5 linked regions of the Halohasta litchfieldiae genome follow. The protein of the gene in region 5 binds, or shares a complex with, the protein of the main gene of each other region. Links are inferred from orthologs where the notes say so. Each region holds a gene or a part of one and is shown on either strand. Other genes may lie near its edges. The genes, in order: HALTADL_RS13600, HALTADL_RS13595, HALTADL_RS03015, HALTADL_RS03020 and HALTADL_RS00920.

Region 1 (3,396 bases), 2.5 Mb from region 5 along the record:
TTGTTCCAGGAAAGGTCCTGGGCAGTGGTGTGCTTGAAACGAACGTCACCGTCGCCGCCGTCGACTTCTCGTCGACAGCCCAAACGAAGATCGGGCAGGTCGGCGACGCAGTGAGCCTCGAAGAAATCATCGAGTCGAATCCAGACGGAACGAACGTCCGGGTGATTCGATGAGCGCAGCCGAGTTCGAGGTCGACGTCGTCGTCGATGCCCGAGACTGTATTCTCGGTCGCGTCGCCAGCGAGGTCGCACAGAAGGTCCTCTCCGGACAGCGTGTCGCGGTGGTCAACGCCGAACACGCCGTCATCACCGGGAACAAAGAGGATACACTGGACACCTACCGAACACGCGCAGAGCTTGGTTCGGATCGCGGCCCGTACTACCCGAAACGGCCCGACCGCATCTTCAAGCGCGCGATTCGTGGGATGATCCCGTACAAAAAGAAACACGGCCGTGAGGCCTTCGAGAACGTCCGCGTCTACGTCGGCAACCCGTACGACGAAGAGGGCGAAGTTCTCGACGGCACCTCACTGGACCGCCTGTCGAACATCAAATTCATTTCTCTGGGAGAGGTCTCGGAGAAACTGGGAGCGAACGTCACATGGTAACTAACACATCAGGCAAAAAGAAGACGGCCGTCGCTCGCGCCACCGTGCGCGAGGGCGAGGGTCGTATTCGTATCAACTCCCAGCCAGTCGAGCTGGTTGAACCGGAGATGGCACGTCTCAAGATGCTCGAACCGTTCCGCATCGCGGGCGACGACCTTCGTGACAGCGTCGACATCGACGTCACTGTCAACGGTGGCGGCTTCAGTGGTCAGGCAGACGCCGTTCGGACGGCGCTGGCCCGTGGACTTGTGCAGCATCTTAATGATGCTGAACTGCGTGAAGCATACATGCAGTTCGACCGCTCGCTGCTGGTCAACGACGTTCGGCAGTCCGAACCCAAAAAATGGGGTGGCCCTGGTGCCCGTGCCCGCTACCAGAAGTCCTACCGCTAAGGTGACCCAACTATGATGATCCCAGTCCGGTGTTTCACCTGTGGCAATGTCATCGGTGAACACTACGAGGAGTTCGACGAACGGTCCGAGAGTGGCGAAGATCCCGCTGAGGTCCTCGACGACCTCGGCGTGACCCGTCACTGCTGTCGGCGCATGATGGTGTCGCACACAGATCTCGTCGACGTTGTTGCCCCCTACCAATGAGAGGCCAGTACAACCGCTACGAGAAAGCCCGCATTCTCGGGGCGCGCGCACTGCAGATCTCCTACGGTGCGCCGGTCCTCGTTGAGACCGCCCAGAGCGAGCCCATCCTCATCGCGGCAGAGGAGTACGACGCGGGCGTGTTGCCGTTCACGGTCAAACGAGACTAACCATGACACAAATCAGCTCAGTTTCCCTACGACGTGTGCTCGACTCCCGTGGCAACCCCACGGTTGAAGCGGATGTACTCACCGAATCCGGCGGCTTCGGCCGTGCGGCAGCGCCCTCGGGCGCTTCGACCGGCGAGTACGAGGCAATCGAACTCCCGGCCAACGAGGCGATTGCCAACGCGAGAGAACATGCGGTCCCCCGACTCGTCGACACCGTCTACGCTGGCGACCAGCGCGCGGTCGACGGCGCACTTCGTGCCGCAGACGGCACGGATAACTTCTCGGAGATCGGCGCAAACAGCGCGGTCGCCATCTCGATGGCCGCCGCAAAGGCCGGCGCAGACGTGCTCGGTGCCCCGCTGTACCAGCACCTCGGCGGCGCGTTCCGCGGCGACAACTTCCCGATTCCGCTCGGGAACGTGATTGGCGGCGGCGAACACGCCAAAGACGCCACCGATATCCAAGAGTTCCTCGCCGCACCCGTCGGTGCGCCGAGTGTCGAAGAGGCCGTCTTCGCTAACGCGAAAGTCCACGGCGAGGCTGGCAACATCCTCGACGAGCGTGGCATCGGCGCAGGCAAAGGCGACGAGGGTGCATGGGCACCCCCGATTTCGGACGCCGAAGCCTTCGAGATCATGGAGGAGGCGACCTCCCGCGTTTCGGAGGCGGTCGGCTTCGAGATCCGATTCGGACTCGACGTTGCAGCCACCGAGATGTACGACGAGGACAGCGACTCCTACGTCTACAGCGACGAAGAGAAGTCGACCGACGAGCAGATCGAGTATATGGTCGATCTGGTCGAGGAGTACGACCTCGCGTATGTCGAGGACCCACTCGACGAGAACGACTACGAGGCGTTCGCCGAGATCACCGAGCTGGTCGGTGACCGGACGATGATCTGTGGTGACGACCTGTTCGTGACCAACGTCTCGCGGCTCGAAGAGGGAATCGAAACCGGCGCTGGCAACAGCATCCTCATCAAACCAAACCAGATCGGTTCGCTGTCGGATACCTTCGACGCGATCGAACTGGCGGTTCGAAACGAGTACAAGACGATCATCTCTCACCGCTCGGGCGAAACCGAAGACACGACGATTGCACACCTCGCGGTCGCAACCGACGCCGACTACATCAAGACCGGCACGGTTGCGGGCGAGCGAACCGCCAAGCTGAACGAACTTATCAGAATCGCGGAAGACGCAGTATGAGCGACAACGAAACCGAAACCGTAGAGACACAGGACGAGCCCGACGAGGTCGACGAGGCCCCAGTCGACGACGAGCCTGTCGAAGCCGAACCGGACGCCGAGGAGTCTGCCGACGAGGCAGCCGCCGAGGCCGAACCAGAAGACGAGGAAGAAGAGGAGTCCTCGCCGTTCGATGACAATGTCATGCCGGACGACGATGTCGACCTCCTCATCCCCGTCGAGGACTACCTCAGCGCAGGTGTCCACATCGGGACCCAACAGAAGACCAAGGACATGGAGCGGTTCATCCACCGCGTCCGTGACGACGGTCTTTACGTCCTCGATGTGAGCCAGACCGACAGCCGCATCCGCACGGCGGCTGACTTCCTCGCGGGCTACGACCCAGAGCAGGTGCTTGTCACCTCCTCGCGGCAGTATGGTCGATTCCCAGCCGAGAAGTTTGCCGAGGCAATCGGCGCACGCGCTCGCACGGGTCGGTTCATCCCCGGCACGCTGACCAACCCCGACTACGCAGGCTACATCGAGCCTGACGTGCTTGTGGTTACGGACCCAATCGGTGACGCCCAAGCGGTCAAAGAGGCGATCACGGTTGGCATCCCGGTCATCGCAATGTGTGACTCGAATAATCAGGTCAGCAACGTCGACCTGGTTATCCCGACGAACAACAAGGGTCGACGCGCGCTGTCTGTCGTCTACTGGCTGCTGGCCAACGAGACGCTCGACCGCCGCAACGCTGGCACGATGTTCGCGCTCGAAGACTTCGAAGCCGACCTATAATCGGTTTCGAACTCCTACGATTTTTTTGGCGTAGTAATAGTC
Region 2 (3,597 bases), 2.5 Mb from region 5 along the record:
CCGCTGGACGACTTCGAGATCGGTGACACCGTCACGGTCGCACTCGATGTCGAAGGGCCGGCGACCGCCTACTCGGGCGATATCGAATCGTCCGATCCGCTGGTCGAGCCAGCCGATCAGAACGTGCCGATCATCGAGCTCAAAGAGGGCCAGCGCCTGGAGTTCGAGGCCGAGGCAGTCTTGGACCACGGCAAAAGCCACGCCAAACATCAGGGCGGCGTCTCGGTCGGCTTCCGTCACCTCCAGCAGGTTGAGGTCGGTGACGACATCGGCGAGTTCGACGACCAAGAGCCACAGATCCTTCGCGGGGTTATCGAAACCGAAGACGGCGAACTCGTTCTCACCAACGAGTTCGACAACGATCTCACGAATCGGTACCCCGGCAAGGAACTCGAAGTGACCGACGTGCCCGGAGCCTACGTCTTCCACGTGGAGACTGACGGCTCCTTCTCGGTTGAGGAACTAGTGCTTCGCGCCGCCGAATCGATCGGTGCCCGCGCGGACGAACTACACGACGCAGTTACGGCCTAACGAAACCCACATGACCACACCACTCTCGATCCAACTGGCCGCCCGCGCTGCTGGTGAGACACCTGTCTCGCCATCGCTCGGGGGTCGACACGGTCGCCTGATGACAGGCCGACAGTGTGGGAGGATCGAAAGTGGTAATAGGTGGAGTGGAGTACACCGGAGTGCGAGCAGGGATAGCCAAGTCTGGCCAACGGCGCAGCGTTCAGGGCGCTGTCCTGTAGAGGTCCGCAGGTTCAAATCCTGCTCCCTGCACTCCGTTTTCTATCAGGAGCATTATAATGAGCAGTAAGACGAATCCGAGACTTCAGAGTCTCATCGCCGAGCTGAAGACGGCCGCGGGCGACTCCGATGCCGCAGTCTGGCAGGACGTCGCCGACCGTCTCGAAAAGCCACGGCGCACCCACGCAGAAGTCAATCTCGGTCGCATCGAACGGTACGCCCGTGACGATGAGACCATTGTTGTTCCAGGAAAGGTCCTGGGCAGTGGTGTGCTTGAAACGAACGTCACCGTCGCCGCCGTCGACTTCTCGTCGACAGCCCAAACGAAGATCGGGCAGGTCGGCGACGCAGTGAGCCTCGAAGAAATCATCGAGTCGAATCCAGACGGAACGAACGTCCGGGTGATTCGATGAGCGCAGCCGAGTTCGAGGTCGACGTCGTCGTCGATGCCCGAGACTGTATTCTCGGTCGCGTCGCCAGCGAGGTCGCACAGAAGGTCCTCTCCGGACAGCGTGTCGCGGTGGTCAACGCCGAACACGCCGTCATCACCGGGAACAAAGAGGATACACTGGACACCTACCGAACACGCGCAGAGCTTGGTTCGGATCGCGGCCCGTACTACCCGAAACGGCCCGACCGCATCTTCAAGCGCGCGATTCGTGGGATGATCCCGTACAAAAAGAAACACGGCCGTGAGGCCTTCGAGAACGTCCGCGTCTACGTCGGCAACCCGTACGACGAAGAGGGCGAAGTTCTCGACGGCACCTCACTGGACCGCCTGTCGAACATCAAATTCATTTCTCTGGGAGAGGTCTCGGAGAAACTGGGAGCGAACGTCACATGGTAACTAACACATCAGGCAAAAAGAAGACGGCCGTCGCTCGCGCCACCGTGCGCGAGGGCGAGGGTCGTATTCGTATCAACTCCCAGCCAGTCGAGCTGGTTGAACCGGAGATGGCACGTCTCAAGATGCTCGAACCGTTCCGCATCGCGGGCGACGACCTTCGTGACAGCGTCGACATCGACGTCACTGTCAACGGTGGCGGCTTCAGTGGTCAGGCAGACGCCGTTCGGACGGCGCTGGCCCGTGGACTTGTGCAGCATCTTAATGATGCTGAACTGCGTGAAGCATACATGCAGTTCGACCGCTCGCTGCTGGTCAACGACGTTCGGCAGTCCGAACCCAAAAAATGGGGTGGCCCTGGTGCCCGTGCCCGCTACCAGAAGTCCTACCGCTAAGGTGACCCAACTATGATGATCCCAGTCCGGTGTTTCACCTGTGGCAATGTCATCGGTGAACACTACGAGGAGTTCGACGAACGGTCCGAGAGTGGCGAAGATCCCGCTGAGGTCCTCGACGACCTCGGCGTGACCCGTCACTGCTGTCGGCGCATGATGGTGTCGCACACAGATCTCGTCGACGTTGTTGCCCCCTACCAATGAGAGGCCAGTACAACCGCTACGAGAAAGCCCGCATTCTCGGGGCGCGCGCACTGCAGATCTCCTACGGTGCGCCGGTCCTCGTTGAGACCGCCCAGAGCGAGCCCATCCTCATCGCGGCAGAGGAGTACGACGCGGGCGTGTTGCCGTTCACGGTCAAACGAGACTAACCATGACACAAATCAGCTCAGTTTCCCTACGACGTGTGCTCGACTCCCGTGGCAACCCCACGGTTGAAGCGGATGTACTCACCGAATCCGGCGGCTTCGGCCGTGCGGCAGCGCCCTCGGGCGCTTCGACCGGCGAGTACGAGGCAATCGAACTCCCGGCCAACGAGGCGATTGCCAACGCGAGAGAACATGCGGTCCCCCGACTCGTCGACACCGTCTACGCTGGCGACCAGCGCGCGGTCGACGGCGCACTTCGTGCCGCAGACGGCACGGATAACTTCTCGGAGATCGGCGCAAACAGCGCGGTCGCCATCTCGATGGCCGCCGCAAAGGCCGGCGCAGACGTGCTCGGTGCCCCGCTGTACCAGCACCTCGGCGGCGCGTTCCGCGGCGACAACTTCCCGATTCCGCTCGGGAACGTGATTGGCGGCGGCGAACACGCCAAAGACGCCACCGATATCCAAGAGTTCCTCGCCGCACCCGTCGGTGCGCCGAGTGTCGAAGAGGCCGTCTTCGCTAACGCGAAAGTCCACGGCGAGGCTGGCAACATCCTCGACGAGCGTGGCATCGGCGCAGGCAAAGGCGACGAGGGTGCATGGGCACCCCCGATTTCGGACGCCGAAGCCTTCGAGATCATGGAGGAGGCGACCTCCCGCGTTTCGGAGGCGGTCGGCTTCGAGATCCGATTCGGACTCGACGTTGCAGCCACCGAGATGTACGACGAGGACAGCGACTCCTACGTCTACAGCGACGAAGAGAAGTCGACCGACGAGCAGATCGAGTATATGGTCGATCTGGTCGAGGAGTACGACCTCGCGTATGTCGAGGACCCACTCGACGAGAACGACTACGAGGCGTTCGCCGAGATCACCGAGCTGGTCGGTGACCGGACGATGATCTGTGGTGACGACCTGTTCGTGACCAACGTCTCGCGGCTCGAAGAGGGAATCGAAACCGGCGCTGGCAACAGCATCCTCATCAAACCAAACCAGATCGGTTCGCTGTCGGATACCTTCGACGCGATCGAACTGGCGGTTCGAAACGAGTACAAGACGATCATCTCTCACCGCTCGGGCGAAACCGAAGACACGACGATTGCACACCTCGCGGTCGCAACCGACGCCGACTACATCAAGACCGGCACGGTTGCGGGCGAGCGAACCGCCAAGCTGAACGAACTTATCAGAATCGCGGAAGACGCAGTATGAGCGACAACGAAACCGAAACCGTAGAGACA
Region 3 (3,408 bases), 430 kb from region 5 along the record:
CCTGATCGCGCTGGATGCTCAGTCAGGCGATGAGACGCTGATCGTCGGCTCGGGGGTCGGATACACCGCCGCCGCACTCGCCGAAATCGTCGGCGGTCGACACGTCCACGCTATCGATCTCGACCGCCAACTCGTCTCGCTGGCCCGCCAGAACCTCCAGTCGACGGGCTACGACCACGTCTTGGTCGACCGCCGAGACGGAGCCAACGGCTACCCCGAGTACGCCCCGTTTGACCGTATTTTGGTCGAGAGTTCGGTCATCGAGCCACCGCGCGCGCTGGTCGACCAACTCGCTCCCGGTGGTCGACTGGTCATCCCACAGGGCACGACCAGTCAAACGCTCGTAGCCTTTGAGCGCGATCCCAAGAGTCGGACCGTCGAGACGGCTGCCGAATTCGGCCCAGTGCGGTTCCGACCGATGTTGGTCGACGGCGAGCAGGCAAGCACCCCGGTTCGCAACCGCACCGAACGCGAGGACAGCGAGTTCGACGAGCAGGGCTACTTCGCGCCGTCGGGCTGGGAATACGAGTGGCTCGATTGGGACGAACGGTTGTAAGCGACACACTCAGGAATTAGGGGTCCAAATAAGGGAATATGGCTGACTCAGCACAACCGCCGGGCGACGAACGCGTCGACCCCTCGTCCGGAGAGCGGGCCGCAGATGTTGATTTTGGGGAGCTCACACTGAAAGAGCGGATCGCACTCGCAACCGCCCAACGGCCCGCCCTCGGTCTGTTTCTCGTCCTCTTTAGCCTGTTTGCCTTCACGTTCTTCATCGCGCTTGCGCTGGTCTATCCCACCGTCGCCGGCCTGTTTATTCTCGTGACGCTGGTGGTCACCCTGCTCGGCGTTGGTGGGTTTCTTATACTGCGTCGACTTGACCGAATGTGAGTCGACGGAAGGTCGACTGTTCTAAGTAAATATAATTAAGTAGTGCCCGGAGCGGGATTTGAACCTCAGTCGTTTCGCTCTCTGCGTTCGCTTCACTCCTTGGTTCAAATCCGCAGACAGTCGTTTCTCGGATTTAGAACTAGTCGCGACACGGTAAACCGGTCGCTCATGAAAGTTGAATCCGAGAAAACGCCCGGAGCGGGATTTGAACCCGCGTCACAACCGTGACAGGGTTGTATGATGGGCCACTACACCATCCGGGCTTCCTGCAACCATTCGTATCCGGGGCAGACGTTTAAGGCTTATTAGTTGCCCCCGCCCCGTCGTGCGATACCGTGCCACTGGCCGGTCGACGGATCGACCACGTTGTCCGGTCGCTGGTCGACTGGCCGGAGCGGGATTTGAACTTCGGTCGCTCTGCTCACTACGTTCGCGTCGCTCCTTAGTTCAAATCCCTCAGTGAGTCGTTTTACCGACTCACGGTGTTGCTGAGTACACGCTACGCTCACGGCTACGCCGTTCGCTGTCGTGGCGCGTAGCGCCACGCAAACGCGCTGCTCAGCGTTATTGTTCGTCGGAAAAAGCGCCCGGAGCGGGATTTGAACCCGCGTCACAACCGTGACAGGGTTGTATGATGGGCCACTACACCATCCGGGCGAACCGTACTACAACGTCTCCCCGAGACACAAATAAGGCTTCCTTTTTGAAGGCCGTGTGGTATCCGGTACCGAACAGGCCCAAAAGCATATAGTAGTCGACAGCCTGCCATACAGTATCACGCCCTCCTGCGGTCGGTGAGCCGCTGGTGTCGGGCGAAGTTGGCAACTGTTAAATGGCTCGGCTTTCTAACTCGCTGTAGTATCTCGTGACAGTAGCTTCTTCCCACCAACAGATAACTCACCCATGGTAGATGTCAGCCAACACGAACTTGTCCCAGACCATATCATCCTCGATGAGCCCGAAATCGAATCGGTTCTCGAGGAGTATGATCTCAGCCGTACCGACTTACCGAAAATTAAAACCAATGATCCAGCACTTCCCGACGACGCCACACCGGGCGACGTCCTCAAAATCGTCCGCGACTCACGTACAACCGAAACCGCAATCTCATACCGACTGGTGATCGAATGAACCGGCAAGACCGACGCACGATCTCCCGGGAGTATTTCGAGGAAGACCGACTCGCAGAACACCACTTCCGCTCGTTCAACGCCTTTCTCGACAAGGGCATGCAGCAGGTCGTCGACGAAAAAGAGACCATCGACACCGACATCGGCGACAAGGAGGGCCAAGAGCCCGTCTACGTCGAACTCGGTGACATCCGCATCCTCACGCCGCGTGTGCGAGAGGCCGACGGCTCCGAAGAACTCCTGTACCCACAGGAAGCGCGACTCCGGAATATCACCTACGCAGCCCCCGTTTTCATGGAGATGTCGATCATCCGCGGTGGCGAAGACGAACCCGAAACGGTCGTCGACTCCACCGAAACCAAGGTCGGCCGCATGCCGATCATGGTCGGCTCCCAGAACTGTAACATTCAGGGCTTCTCGGATCAGGAACTGATCGAGATCGGTGAAGACCCCGTCGACCCCGGTGGCTACTTCATCGTCAACGGCTCCGAGCGCGTGCTGATGACCAGCGAGGACCTCGCCCCGAACAAGATTCTGGCCGAACACGATACGAAATACGGCGACGATATTCAGGTCGCCAAAACGTTTAGCCAGCGTCGTGGCTACCGCGCACTCGTTCTCTGTGAGCGCAACCGCGAAGGCCTGCTCGAAGTCAGCTTCCCATCCGTTTCGGGCAGCGTCGACTTCGTCACACTCGTCCGGGCACTCGGGCTCGAATCCGACCAGGAGATCGTCCACCGTGTGTCGGAAGACCCCGAGATCGTCAAATTCATGCTGGAGAATCTGGAGGAAGCCGAAGTCCAGACCACCGAGGAAGCAATCGAAACCCTCGGAAAACGTGTTGCCTCCGGGCAAGGCAAAAACTACCAGCTCAAACGCGCCAACTACGTCATTGATCGATATCTCCTGCCACACCTCCACGAGGAGGGTGCCGAAGACGAGGAGATCCGCATCAACAAGGCCTACTACCTCTGCCGAATGGCCGAAGCCTGCTTTGAGCTCGCTCTCGACCGACGCGAGGCCGACGACAAGGACCACTACGCCAACAAGCGGCTGAAGGTCTCGGGCGATCTGATGACCGACCTGTTCCGGACAGCCCTCAACAAGCTCTCCCGGGACGTGAAATATCAGCTCGAACGCGCCAACATGCGAAACCGTGATCTCTCGGTCGGCACCGTCGTCCGTTCCGACGTGCTCACCGAGCGACTCGAACACCCGATTGCCACTGGTAATTGGGTCGGTGGCCGCTCCGGCGTGAGCCAGCTGGTCGACCGAACTGACTACATGGGGGTTCTGTCCCACCTGCGCCGACTTCGCTCGCCGCTGAGTCGCTCGCAGCCGCACTTCGAGGCACGGGATCTGCACGCGACCCAGTGGGGTCGCATCT
Region 4 (3,564 bases), 430 kb from region 5 along the record:
AGTTCCTCTTCGTCTTCGCCCTGGAACGGCGTCCCGTCGACGCGCCGTCCTTCGAGCGCACCAACCTTCCCGCCGAGCATTTCCAGCACGTGGCCCACAGTCATCCGCGATGGGAGTGCGTGTGGGTTCAGCACGAGGTCGGGAACGAGTCCTTCCTCGGTAAACGGCATATCTTCCTGTGGTGCCAAGTGGCCCACAACACCCTTCTGGCCGTGCCGGGAGGCGAACTTGTCACCAAGCTCTGGGATTCGCTCGTCTCGAACTTTGACCTTCGAGAGCTTCGAGCCGTCTTCGCCCTCCATCAGCGTGACCGTGTCGACGACGCCGTCCTCGCCCGAACGCATCGTCACCGAAGTCTCACGCCGCTTCTGCGGGCTAAGACCGCCCATATCGTCGGGTTCTTCGAGGAACCGCGGTGGGCTGGTCTTGCCGAGCAGGACCGAATTCTCGTCGACAACCGTCTCGGGGTTGACGAGCCCGTCGTCGTCGAGATGCGTGTAGGCGTCTTCCCCGCGTGCGCCGCGGACATCCTGACTTGGAATCTCGAAGTGGTCTTCCTGACCGCCGGGGTAGCGTCGTTCCTCGCCCTCGTAGGTGCGGAAGAAGTGCGACCGCATGAGCGCGCGGTCGACCGAGCCTTGGTTCATCACGAGTGCGTCCTCGATATTGAACCCTTCGTAGCTCATGACGGCGACCGTGAAGTTCTGGGCGGCGGGTCGCTCGTCGTAGTTGATCTGATCGGTGGTCTGGGTTTTGACCATCGAGAGCTGCGGGTAGTGCAGGAGGTGCTGACGCGTGTCGGGTCGGATCCGGTAGTTGGCGGATGGCAGCCCCAGCGACTGTTTCATCATCCCTGCGCCCATCGTAATCCGGGGACTGGCGTTGTGTTCCGGATACGGAATCATCCCTGCACCGATCCCGAAGATCAGCGACGGATCGATTTCGAGGTGGGTGTGCTTGTCGGTGAGGTCATCTTCGTCGACACCGATCAGGATGTCTTCTTCCTCTTCGGCGTCGATGAACTCGACGTAGCCGCGGTCGACGAGGTCCTCGAATTCGAGGTCGCCCTCGTCGACGGCCTCGATTTCCTCGTCACCGAGGAGCGGTTCGCCGTTTTCGACGACGATCAGTGGGCGGCGGGCCCGGCCAGCATCGGCGTTGATGATGACCTCTTGGGTCCGACCACGGACCGAGACGTTGACCATGTCCGAGACGTCGCCGCGGCGGCGGGCTTCTCGGATCTGTTCGGCGAGCTGTTCGGGGTCCGGGTGGGTTCCAACCAGACTACCGTTGACGTATACTTTCGCTTCTCGTGCCTGAGCCATTGTTAGTCGTCCGCCGGGGTGGTTCGTTCAATACTGTCAATGCCGGGGATCCCCTCGACTCCCATCGACGACAGCTCTCGTTTCAGTCCCTGTTCGTCCTCGATATCCTGGCTCAGCTCCATTGCCTGAGCGAAGTTCTTCACCAAACCACAGTTTGGCCCCTCCGGCGTCTCGGAGGGACAGATGCGACCCCACTGGGTCGCGTGCAGATCCCGTGCCTCGAAGTGCGGCTGCGAGCGACTCAGCGGCGAGCGAAGTCGGCGCAGGTGGGACAGAACCCCCATGTAGTCAGTTCGGTCGACCAGCTGGCTCACGCCGGAGCGGCCACCGACCCAATTACCAGTGGCAATCGGGTGTTCGAGTCGCTCGGTGAGCACGTCGGAACGGACGACGGTGCCGACCGAGAGATCACGGTTTCGCATGTTGGCGCGTTCGAGCTGATATTTCACGTCCCGGGAGAGCTTGTTGAGGGCTGTCCGGAACAGGTCGGTCATCAGATCGCCCGAGACCTTCAGCCGCTTGTTGGCGTAGTGGTCCTTGTCGTCGGCCTCGCGTCGGTCGAGAGCGAGCTCAAAGCAGGCTTCGGCCATTCGGCAGAGGTAGTAGGCCTTGTTGATGCGGATCTCCTCGTCTTCGGCACCCTCCTCGTGGAGGTGTGGCAGGAGATATCGATCAATGACGTAGTTGGCGCGTTTGAGCTGGTAGTTTTTGCCTTGCCCGGAGGCAACACGTTTTCCGAGGGTTTCGATTGCTTCCTCGGTGGTCTGGACTTCGGCTTCCTCCAGATTCTCCAGCATGAATTTGACGATCTCGGGGTCTTCCGACACACGGTGGACGATCTCCTGGTCGGATTCGAGCCCGAGTGCCCGGACGAGTGTGACGAAGTCGACGCTGCCCGAAACGGATGGGAAGCTGACTTCGAGCAGGCCTTCGCGGTTGCGCTCACAGAGAACGAGTGCGCGGTAGCCACGACGCTGGCTAAACGTTTTGGCGACCTGAATATCGTCGCCGTATTTCGTATCGTGTTCGGCCAGAATCTTGTTCGGGGCGAGGTCCTCGCTGGTCATCAGCACGCGCTCGGAGCCGTTGACGATGAAGTAGCCACCGGGGTCGACGGGGTCTTCACCGATCTCGATCAGTTCCTGATCCGAGAAGCCCTGAATGTTACAGTTCTGGGAGCCGACCATGATCGGCATGCGGCCGACCTTGGTTTCGGTGGAGTCGACGACCGTTTCGGGTTCGTCTTCGCCACCGCGGATGATCGACATCTCCATGAAAACGGGGGCTGCGTAGGTGATATTCCGGAGTCGCGCTTCCTGTGGGTACAGGAGTTCTTCGGAGCCGTCGGCCTCTCGCACACGCGGCGTGAGGATGCGGATGTCACCGAGTTCGACGTAGACGGGCTCTTGGCCCTCCTTGTCGCCGATGTCGGTGTCGATGGTCTCTTTTTCGTCGACGACCTGCTGCATGCCCTTGTCGAGAAAGGCGTTGAACGAGCGGAAGTGGTGTTCTGCGAGTCGGTCTTCCTCGAAATACTCCCGGGAGATCGTGCGTCGGTCTTGCCGGTTCATTCGATCACCAGTCGGTATGAGATTGCGGTTTCGGTTGTACGTGAGTCGCGGACGATTTTGAGGACGTCGCCCGGTGTGGCGTCGTCGGGAAGTGCTGGATCATTGGTTTTAATTTTCGGTAAGTCGGTACGGCTGAGATCATACTCCTCGAGAACCGATTCGATTTCGGGCTCATCGAGGATGATATGGTCTGGGACAAGTTCGTGTTGGCTGACATCTACCATGGGTGAGTTATCTGTTGGTGGGAAGAAGCTACTGTCACGAGATACTACAGCGAGTTAGAAAGCCGAGCCATTTAACAGTTGCCAACTTCGCCCGACACCAGCGGCTCACCGACCGCAGGAGGGCGTGATACTGTATGGCAGGCTGTCGACTACTATATGCTTTTGGGCCTGTTCGGTACCGGATACCACACGGCCTTCAAAAAGGAAGCCTTATTTGTGTCTCGGGGAGACGTTGTAGTACGGTTCGCCCGGATGGTGTAGTGGCCCATCATACAACCCTGTCACGGTTGTGACGCGGGTTCAAATCCCGCTCCGGGCGCTTTTTCCGACGAACAATAACGCTGAGCAGCGCGTTTGCGTGGCGCTACGCGCCACGACAGCGAACGGCGTAGCCGTGAGCGTAGCGTGTACTCAGCAACACCGTGAGTCGGTAAAACGACTCAC
Region 5 (3,567 bases):
TTCGGGGTCCTAACTGCAACGATCTCTTCAGTTCTGACGAGTGTTCAGCTCAGACATCAAAAACAACGTAGCCGTACCAACCAGCATCGCGCCGGTCGACGTCCATTTCGGAGTAGGTGACGGCTTTGATCTCGCGGGCAGAGACCTCGGCCAGTGGCACACCGCGCGCGCTGGCGGTAACAAGCCATTCGTTTTGATCAGGTTCGCGGACTTGGGCTTCGTTGTCGACAGGCAGCACCAGTCGCACGTCCCGTTCGTAGATGAGTTGGTCGAGATACTCATACAGCAGTGCCTCGACCGATTCGGCGCGACACTCGATCTCGAAGCGGTCGCCGCAGTCTTCGGAGATCGACTCGCACATCGCGGCGGCCAGTCCGTCGGCAATCGCCCCGAAGAGGCCGCCGAGATCCGGCGCGGTCGCCTCGACAGCGATATCGGCGGTGTGCTCCCGAAGCCTGTAGCCCATTGCTGGCTATTTGATCGCTGTCGACATGACGGCTTCGACTCGGCTGGTGAGTCCGTCTCGGAGCGCGCCGTGGATCAGGAACAATCTGGGTCGGGAAACTGTGTGGATCGGGAGATAGCTTCGGGGCGAGTCGGGCCTCGATAGCCCGGAGGAGTTAATATGCTTGTGGGCAATATACAGGTTAGTGAGCGCGACCGTCGAGAAACGAGTCGACGCGGCGGGTGAAACCGACTACGTCGACGCCGCCTGGCAGCTGAAAGAACACATCCACAATAAAGAGGGTGTGCTCAAACAGCGCCGCGGCTTCTTTATCGACGCCTATCGACGGTCGTCGACGCATCTGTTTTTCGAGGACGGCGAGCTGGTCGCCTTTGCCTCGGTTCGCCGCGATGGCTACATTCTGTTTTTGGCTGTCCGACCCGATGCCCGCGGGCGAGGCTACGGCCAGCGACTGATTGCCGAAATCGCCACCGAACACAACACGGTGACCTGCCACGCGCGCACGACAAACGAAGACGCACTCGGGTTCTACGAACACCTCGGCTTTCGGATTACGCGCCATATCGAGAACTACTACGAGGACAGCGGCGACGCCTACTACCTCAAACTCGGCGAGGACAGCTCCATTCGGGACAAGGTCTCGGAGTTTTTTAGCCGCTGAGGGTCGACCGTGGGGGTAAGTGACGTGGCAGGCGCGGAACGCACGTTTTATAAGCGAACCGCAAGTATTCGAACCCACGACTATGCCGAGTTCCAATGGGCCCATGAAGGGGACGCGAGGAAAGCTATCGAACGACCCACGCGACCGTGGCACATCGCCGCCACAGCGCGCAATCCAGGAGTTCGAGGCGGGCCAGAAGGTCCACCTCACACTCGACCCGAGCGTGCGAGAAGGGCGGTTCCACCCGCGCTTCAACGGTCTCACCGGTGAGGTAACCGGGAAACAGGGCAGCGCCTTTACGGTCGCAATCAACGATGGCGGCAAGGACAAAACGGTCATCGCCCGCGCCGCCCACCTCAAAGAACAGACTGAATGACTATCTTCAAGGAGAAAGTCGACGAGGAGTACATTACCATCTCGGAGGTCAAACCACTCCTCGGCGAGGTCGAAGCCGAGCGCGCGGCCGACGAGGACCGTGAGCTGCGCTACGAACTTGCGCGTGCCATCGAACACGTCAACCGCTATGCGGTGCTCGACCCCGAGGAAGCCCGCGAACTCGTCGACCAGCTGATCGAACTCGACAAGGTCAACGAGAAGACCGCCCACAAGATCGTCGACATCCTCCCGCAGGACCGCACCGAACTGCGGTCGATCTACGCCAAAGAGCGCTTTGCGCTCGACGGCGACGAACTCGACGAGATCCTGAATCTCGTCTCGAAATACGTCTAACTGCTGTGGGCCACGGGACTCATTCCCGTTGTGGACCACGTGCTTCGTCTCTTCGGCGCTCCGTACAGATAGCGACGCCCATGTTGTATCAGCCGTAGGCGATTTTTTAAGTGGCTTGTCGCCGTACCATCCTGTATGTCCAACTCCGAGAACGGTACTGGTGATGACGACGAGTCGACGACCCACGCCGTTGTTCTCGATTATCTCCCTCACGGTCGGTCCGACGACAACCGACCACAGTATCAGAAAAACCCCGTCGCCTACGCCCTCACCGAGGATTCTTTCGATCTCTTCGAACTCACGCTGACCGACGAGGCGGATATTAATATCGTCGACCGCGTGGCGGTCGATCCGCTGGATGACGAACAGATCGACACCCTCCAACAGATCGAGTTCGACGACCTCACCAGTTCGGCCCAATCTGAACTGGAGTACGCAATCGAGGCGATCATCGACGCCGACGAAGGGCGCTTTGTCGACTTCTACAACGAGGCCCAGCCGATCACGCTCCGGCTCCACCAACTGAATCTGCTGCCCGGGATCGGCAAAAAACTCCGAAACAAGATCCTCGACACACGGAAGCGGGGACCTTTCGAGAGCTTCGAGGAACTCTCCGAGCGCGTGGGCGGGCTCCACCGACCCAAGGAGGTCCTGATCGAGCGAATCGAAGAAGAAATTCGGGACGAGGATCTGAAGTACAAAATCTTCGCCAGATCGGAGTAACCCGTCGACGCTCGACCGATGGCAACGATCAGACGATAGGTCACAGACCCACCCACCGAGAAGCGGGATGTTTAGGCCGACAGAGCCGGAAAGTGGGTCAATGACTGTTTCCGACCACTCTGACCCCGGAACCCGCGATCCGGACGCCCTCATCCGGCGGGCTGGCAACCGCGGCAACCCGGATTTCGACCAACACTTTCTGGTCGACGACCGCGTCGTCGACCGCATCCCCGGCTTTCTGCCCGACGATGCAGACACCTCCCACGTCCTCGAAATCGGTGGCGGACCGGGCGTACTTACCGACCGCCTGCTCGCGGTCGCCGACCACGTCACGGTTATCGAGCGCGACCCGAACTTTGCCGCCCATCTCCGCGAGGAGTTCGCCGAGGCTGTCGATGCGGGGCAACTAACTGTGATCGAAGGCGATGCGCTCGAAGTCGACCTTCCTGACTTTTCGGCTTGCGTCTCGAATCTCCCCTACAGCGCCTCCAGCGAGATCGCGTTTCGACTCCTGCCGCTCGACAAGCCGCTCGTCTTGATGTTTCAAAAGGAGTTCGCCGACCGGATGGCCAGCGAGGTCGCCGCCGATGAGTACGGTCGACTCTCAGTGAGCGCCCAACACTATGCTGACGTCGAGATCGTCGAATACGTTCCCAACACAGCATTCGATCCCCAGCCAGCGGTCCAGAGTGCGATTGTCCGCCTCACGCCGCGGGACCCCGATTACGAAGTCGACGACGAGCAGTTCTTCCTCGATTTCGTGAAAGCGATCTTCACCCAGCGCCGCAAGACGATCAGAAACGGGATTCGAAACACGGCCCACATCTCCGGGCTGGACGATCCAGCGGCGGTTGTCGAGGCGGCCGACGAGGAGATCCTGCGGCGGCGGGCGGGCAAGGTCGCGCCGCGGGAGTTCGCCGCGCTGGCGACGCTGGCGGCCGACCACGGGATCACGGATGGTGAGTAGTCAGTAGGCGATGGCGACAGA

The links.
Region 1: HALTADL_RS00920 (region 5) and HALTADL_RS13600 share a complex: the UniProt entries of both Methanocaldococcus jannaschii proteins name them as parts of the RNA polymerase complex. The link is inferred for Halohasta litchfieldiae from one-to-one orthologs.
Region 2: HALTADL_RS00920 (region 5) and HALTADL_RS13595 share a complex: the UniProt entries of both Methanocaldococcus jannaschii proteins name them as parts of the RNA polymerase complex. The link is inferred for Halohasta litchfieldiae from one-to-one orthologs.
Region 3: HALTADL_RS00920 (region 5) and HALTADL_RS03015 share a complex: the UniProt entries of both Methanocaldococcus jannaschii proteins name them as parts of the RNA polymerase complex. The link is inferred for Halohasta litchfieldiae from one-to-one orthologs.
Region 4: HALTADL_RS00920 (region 5) and HALTADL_RS03020 share a complex: the UniProt entries of both Methanocaldococcus jannaschii proteins name them as parts of the RNA polymerase complex. The link is inferred for Halohasta litchfieldiae from one-to-one orthologs.

The regions. Positions count from the first base shown.
Region 1 is NZ_CP024845.1:2,694,904-2,698,299, forward strand. What follows is about bases 1-2,784. They hold HALTADL_RS13600 (DNA-directed RNA polymerase subunit K), read left to right. Parts: upstream 1-1,199; coding sequence 1,200-1,370; downstream 1,371-2,784. Other genes in these bases: HALTADL_RS13580 (50S ribosomal protein L18e), read left to right, coding at 1-173; HALTADL_RS13585 (50S ribosomal protein L13), read left to right, coding at 170-607; HALTADL_RS13590 (30S ribosomal protein S9), read left to right, coding at 601-999; HALTADL_RS13595 (DNA-directed RNA polymerase subunit N), read left to right, coding at 1,012-1,203; eno (phosphopyruvate hydratase), read left to right, coding at 1,373-2,578. Also shown: more of rpsB, read left to right, coding at 2,785-3,354. UniProt on the Methanocaldococcus jannaschii protein: DNA-dependent RNA polymerase (RNAP) catalyzes the transcription of DNA into RNA using the four ribonucleoside triphosphates as substrates.
Region 2 is NZ_CP024845.1:2,693,914-2,697,510, forward strand. The notes cover bases 613-3,597. They hold HALTADL_RS13595 (DNA-directed RNA polymerase subunit N), read left to right. Parts: upstream 613-2,001; coding sequence 2,002-2,193; downstream 2,194-3,597. Other genes in these bases: HALTADL_RS13580 (50S ribosomal protein L18e), read left to right, coding at 810-1,163; HALTADL_RS13585 (50S ribosomal protein L13), read left to right, coding at 1,160-1,597; HALTADL_RS13590 (30S ribosomal protein S9), read left to right, coding at 1,591-1,989; HALTADL_RS13600 (DNA-directed RNA polymerase subunit K), read left to right, coding at 2,190-2,360; eno (phosphopyruvate hydratase), read left to right, coding at 2,363-3,568. Outside these bases: HALTADL_RS13570 (DNA-directed RNA polymerase subunit D), read left to right, coding at 1-531. UniProt on the Methanocaldococcus jannaschii protein: DNA-dependent RNA polymerase (RNAP) catalyzes the transcription of DNA into RNA using the four ribonucleoside triphosphates as substrates.
Region 3 is NZ_CP024845.1:601,877-605,284, forward strand. What follows is about bases 613-3,408. They hold HALTADL_RS03015 (DNA-directed RNA polymerase subunit H), read left to right. Parts: upstream 613-1,794; coding sequence 1,795-2,022; downstream 2,023-3,408. Other genes in these bases: HALTADL_RS03000 (hypothetical protein), read left to right, coding at 613-891; HALTADL_RS03020 (DNA-directed RNA polymerase subunit B''), read left to right, coding at 2,019-3,408. Also shown: HALTADL_RS02995 (protein-L-isoaspartate O-methyltransferase family protein), read left to right, coding at 1-556; more of HALTADL_RS03000, read left to right, coding at 595-612. UniProt on the Methanocaldococcus jannaschii protein: DNA-dependent RNA polymerase (RNAP) catalyzes the transcription of DNA into RNA using the four ribonucleoside triphosphates as substrates.
Region 4 is NZ_CP024845.1:603,227-606,790, reverse strand. Bases 613-3,564 are described here. They hold HALTADL_RS03020 (DNA-directed RNA polymerase subunit B''), read right to left. Parts: upstream 2,897-3,564; coding sequence 1,328-2,896; downstream 613-1,327. Other genes in these bases: HALTADL_RS03015 (DNA-directed RNA polymerase subunit H), read right to left, coding at 2,893-3,120; rpoB (DNA-directed RNA polymerase subunit B), read right to left, coding at 613-1,325. In the rest of the region: more of rpoB, read right to left, coding at 1-612. UniProt on the Methanocaldococcus jannaschii protein: DNA-dependent RNA polymerase (RNAP) catalyzes the transcription of DNA into RNA using the four ribonucleoside triphosphates as substrates. The Rpo2 subunit (Rpo2N and Rpo2C in this organism) is implicated in DNA promoter recognition and in nucleotide binding.
Region 5 is NZ_CP024845.1:174,830-178,396, reverse strand. The notes cover bases 223-3,177. They hold HALTADL_RS00920 (RNA polymerase Rpb4 family protein), read left to right. Parts: upstream 223-1,499; coding sequence 1,500-1,856; downstream 1,857-3,177. Other genes in these bases: HALTADL_RS00910 (16S ribosomal RNA methyltransferase A), read left to right, coding at 2,680-3,177; HALTADL_RS00915 (DUF655 domain-containing protein), read left to right, coding at 1,992-2,579; HALTADL_RS00925 (50S ribosomal protein L21e), read left to right, coding at 1,210-1,503; HALTADL_RS00930 (GNAT family N-acetyltransferase), read left to right, coding at 651-1,127; HALTADL_RS00935 (archease), read right to left, coding at 223-466. Also shown: more of HALTADL_RS00935, read right to left, coding at 50-222; more of HALTADL_RS00910, read left to right, coding at 3,178-3,546; HALTADL_RS00905 (mechanosensitive ion channel family protein), read left to right, coding at 3,557-3,567. UniProt on the Methanocaldococcus jannaschii protein: DNA-dependent RNA polymerase (RNAP) catalyzes the transcription of DNA into RNA using the four ribonucleoside triphosphates as substrates. This subunit is less well bound than the others.